2 regions of the Paenibacillus sp. FSL M7-0802 genome follow, and region 1 is predicted to be linked to the other one. Evidence: predicted binding sites of a transcription regulator. Region 1 holds the regulator's gene; the other holds the start of a gene.

The links. Region 1 encodes LexA, which represses DNA repair genes until DNA is damaged. Its sites were predicted from a motif close to CGAACATATGTTCG; they were not measured.
Region 2: the regulator LexA is predicted to act here: its motif matches at 1,023-1,036, upstream of MHB54_RS11550 (Y-family DNA polymerase).

The regions. Positions count from the first base shown of each region.
Region 1 covers NZ_JBBOSD010000001.1:5,526,900-5,529,315, reverse strand. Annotated here, with positions in the region: gene MHB54_RS25325 (DUF896 domain-containing protein) at 1-108, opposite strand, end outside; gene MHB54_RS25320 (LysM peptidoglycan-binding domain-containing protein) at 217-585, opposite strand; gene lexA (transcriptional repressor LexA) at 774-1,400, shown strand; gene MHB54_RS25310 (hypothetical protein) at 1,683-1,985, shown strand; gene MHB54_RS25305 (hypothetical protein) at 2,222-2,386, shown strand.
Region 2 covers NZ_JBBOSD010000001.1:2,463,915-2,466,330, forward strand. Annotated here, with positions in the region: gene MHB54_RS11545 (hypothetical protein) at 1-439, opposite strand, end outside; gene MHB54_RS11550 (Y-family DNA polymerase) at 1,271-1,858, shown strand; gene MHB54_RS11555 (hypothetical protein) at 2,049-2,372, opposite strand.

The DNA.
Region 1 (2,416 bases):
AATTTCCCGAAGATTGGCGCGCTCTGTGGCTTCCTCTTCCGTCAAACCCTCGGATTTTGCTTTGCGCGCTAATTCATTAATGCGCTGTACCAAGCTGTCTATATCCAAATTGTGTCCCCTCCATAAAAGCAAAGATATAATACACTTTGACATGTAGAAAAGAGCTTGTCAAGGCTCCCGTATTACGCTCCCTGACAAGCTCTAATAGACTATAGATCAGAAGTTAGGAAGCTTGAGTACCTGACCTGCCTGCACTCCCCGATCCTCCAAACCGTTAATCCGCACAATTCCTTCTATATATACCCGTGTATCCATTCGTTCCGGTTTATGATTTGCGGCAATCTCCCACAACGTATCCCCAGGTTGTACGGTCAGTTTAGCCACTTCTTCCTTGGAAGCTGAAGGTGCCGCGAAAACTGTAAGTACACCTGCCCCTGCAATCCAAGCAACAATCACTATAATAAGAAGCTTAAGTAAAAGAGTATTGGTAATAATCTGCATAAAACGTGCCCTACCCTCTTTTCGAGTCTCCTGTAAATTTTCTAAATTCATCGGAAAAATACTTTGATAAGTGCTATATTTCATCATTGGCTGTGTCCTCCAAACGTTTGTTCTTATGTTTTCACAATATAACACGAACATTTGTTTTGTTCAATAGAAAAGAGAACAAAAGTTCGCAATTATTTTCAGGGATTATTTAGAACTTATGTTTGTACGAACGGAGGTTCTATGCTATAATTTTCCCAAACGTTACTAAATGGGGTTGATACGGTATGTCTAAGATTTCGAGCCGCCAGCAGGCCATTCTTGAATTTATCCGCAATGAAGTGCGTCTAAAGGGATACCCCCCTTCTGTACGCGAAATAGGCGAGGCTGTCGGATTAGCCTCCAGTTCTACGGTTCATGGTCATTTGGATCGTTTAGAGAAAAAAGGACTCATTCGCCGCGATCCTACAAAACCACGGGCTATTGAGTTACTCGGTCAAGACGAATCGGATAACAGCAACTTGATTAATTACTCCATTAGTCGTGTCCCCGTCGTCGGCAAAGTAACTGCTGGCCTTCCTATTACGGCGACAGAAAATATTGAAGATTACTTTCCTCTTCCCCAACACTTTGTTGGTGAGGATAAAATATTCATGTTATCTGTTGTAGGCGAAAGCATGATTGAAGCTGGTATTGCTAACGGAGACTATGTAATCGTACGTCAGCAGCAGACCGCTGATAATGGTGATATTGTTGTAGCTATGACAGATGAAGACGAAGCTACAGTTAAAACCTTCTACAAAGAAAAGGATCATATTCGGCTTCAACCTGAAAATCCAGCCTTTGAACCGCTTCGCCTGACACACGTCAGCATTTTGGGCAAGGTTGTAGGACTCTTCCGGGACTTCCACTGATTTCTCGTTCTTTCTTCCCCGTTATTCTATCCACTAATACAAAACCGGCTGCCTAGGGCAAGCCGGTTTTGTATTGCTATTATGTTTATTATGTATCTCACAACTATTTTTTCATTTCAGCAACCTATCCCTATTTTTTCTACTAAAAATCAGCCTCCTCATCTCAAATAATCCCCCACTGACCTTGAGCAGCTATACTGTCATGGGCAAAACTAATAGATCTTTCTTTGTTTTAGATAAATATGGTATATTAATTACTTATAGCTCTGTAGGAGGAATTAAATGAAAAAAATTATAATTTCAGCGTTTGTTGTGATATTTATCGCCATAAGCTGTGTAGTTCCAACAATGGATCATTTGTATGCAAAAGAGAACTCCCACATAACAACCTATGACCGTATTAAGTATATACAAATACTTATCCATTTCAGGTATTTAGAAAAGCAACTCGAAGCTGTAATTTTCGAAAGAAATAATTATCCAGAAGACAGCCAAGAATATAAACAGCTCTCTGAACAACTGAATCATATTCTTGCTCAAGAGGCGTACTACGAGAAGAAACTTAACACTCTTAATAGTAAATAATTTTCATACTAACTGCCTATTATCTTTATCTACACTATTAGACTCATGCCGACCTGCCTGTAACATTCTCCTGCAACGTAAAGTTGAAAAGGCGAAGACAGGTTCGCATGAGTTTTTTTATTATCCATTAGGAATATAGGTACTAGCTTCTTTTTGCTTTTAATAGATTTATGCTGATACATTACTATCACAATTGACATATGTATATAGCAGAACTAAGCAAAGGAGATATGCAGATGATCAGAAATAGAGTTAAAACGTATAAGCATCGCATCGGGAAAAACAGATATCTGGTCGTTAAAGTCTTTCAAGCCGCAGCTGCTAAAACAGGAAGCGGAAATGCACTAGCAACCAATGCCTTGAATATCAAAATTTCCAAGCGTAAGCATAAACGCCACTAAGATTTAACCGTACCTTCATTTCTTGAAGGG
Region 2 (2,416 bases), 3.1 Mb from region 1:
ATTCGTTTGTTATCATATATTCCTGCCTATAATTTTTTTCCTGATTAAAGATAGATACTAACTTATTATTCTTAAATGTAATTTCATACTTCAATGTTGAATCCTGATTGCTTTTCGGGCGGATGATAATAGTATAGTAAAAAGGAACTTTATCCCCGTTATTCATTCCGCTTGTTTTTTTAAGCTCAATGCCAGATAATTGATCCAAAATTGCTTTAACTCCACTCTTTTCCATCACATGCACGTTATAATCGACTGGTTCATTAGTAATTTTAGTGTGCGTTCTTATAATCTGAAGATAGACATTATCCATATCGACCTGATCCAACACAGCTTTTTGAATAGAGGTATTTAAATTCAAAAAATAATAAGTGCCATAAATGCCCCATGCTAGTACTAAAACAATAACAACTGCAATCTTAATAGTTCGATTCTTCATCAATTCACTTCCTTATTTTTTAGTATGATTTCTTTAAAAAGTATAAAATGAGAAAATAGGATTCTCCGATTAAAAAAAGCAACTTATGCATCCATGTTTCTTGTGACATAAATAAAAACAGAACAATTTCGACTGAAATCATAACCATAATCACTTCTACAATCGTATCGGTTACATTACTGGTCCTATGATTATTCTGGTATTTTTCGTACAACGTCCGGCCAATCAAACGGATAGCGTATATACCCATCAACCAGTCATAAATATAATGGGTGGATTATTATATACAATTCGCACTGTTAATGTAGCCAAGAAAATTATTAAAATAAGGAAATTTGGATTCTTTAGCATGTTCTCTCCTCTCACTGTATTTACAATTATTATACAATAACTACATACATATTCCATACTCTGGTATTTAGATTGTCTAGGTTTTTTGGGGCTTGTTTTACTTGTTAATATCGGCATTGGTTTGTGGCATAAAGATTTTAAATATTTCCCTTACCTTGTATGACACTTACTCTATCGCCAAAAAGGAAAAAATTATAATGAATATACTAAGGACTTTCGTGATATATTCACAAGAACAAATGTTCTATATTGAGAGGGGGTACAGCATGATTGACTACTCAAAACTTCCCCATCACGAGGTCGCCTGTATTTATTGCCAGTCTTTTATGCTTCCATTGAAGCTGTAGACAGAGGGCTCGGCCCACTTACTACCCTCTTAGCAGTTGTAGGCGATAAAAATCGCCCCGGCTCCGTAATTCTTGTGGCTTCTCCAGCTTTAAAAAACAATTCGGTATCCGGACAGGAAACCGACTATATGAAATCCCTCCCGATCCGCGTATCCAGATGGTAAATGCTCAGATGGGACTGTACCTGGACACATCTATGACTATTACTAAATTACTAAACCAGTACGTACCGACTGAAGCTATTTCTACATATTCCGTTGATGAGAGTTGGATTACCTTAGATGCCACAGCACACCTACACGGGACAACACTCGAAGCAGTTCAACGTATCCAGAAAGATATTCTTATGCAGCTTAGATTACCGTCCGCAGCTGGAATCGGTCCGAACAAGCTCCTTGCAAAATTGGAGTTGGACAATTACTCCAAGAAAACAGGGATCGCAGAATGCACGTACCAGGATATTCCCCACCTGCTGTGGCCGCCGCTGGTGAAAGACATATGGGGGATTGAAAGAAAGATGAAGAAAAGGATTAATTCAACAGGGATTTATCAGCAAGAATATACAATTCGCTTAGCCCTTCTACAGAGCTACTCAATTTGTCTAAATGTAAAAAGCGACCTTCTATGGTCGCTTTTATATATTCGGCGTTACTCCCTTGTTTTATGCAGTACAGACCTTTGTACTATTCTTTTTTTAAGTCACTCCGTATGTATGAAATAGGAATCTTTTTTATCAGTCTTCCACATGGGTGATGTGGTACATTTTAAGGTTAATATAGGAAGACCATCGTTGCTGGAGAAACCTAGTTTATAAGTTTGATGGTAGTGATTCCCTAAAATATCTCTAAACGAAACGACTAGATTGAAGTTTTTATACACTATGTTTCGAACCGGCAATATCAATAACACCTTCATAGCTTCAGCAGCGGTAAACTTTGGACTCGCTTATTTTCACTATTCGTCTTCCGATTTTCTCTAAGTGTTTCGTTAAAAATAAATATGGTCACCGATCCGCTGAGGAATGCCCCGAACATACTTCCATAAAATCCAATCCAGTTGCTTGGTGGCAGTGGCTTTATCCAATTCGGTAGATCTATTGATAAGATCCCGTAAACAGCCATAGCTAAAGAAACACTTAAAGCTAGTAACAAGATAACCATCCATCGAATTAAAGAAAAACACTCTCCCTTTCCAATGGATTGTCTCAATTTTTTTGAAAAATGATGTTTTAACATAATTACCTCTTTCTAACATAAATTTTTAAATATATCTTACTGGA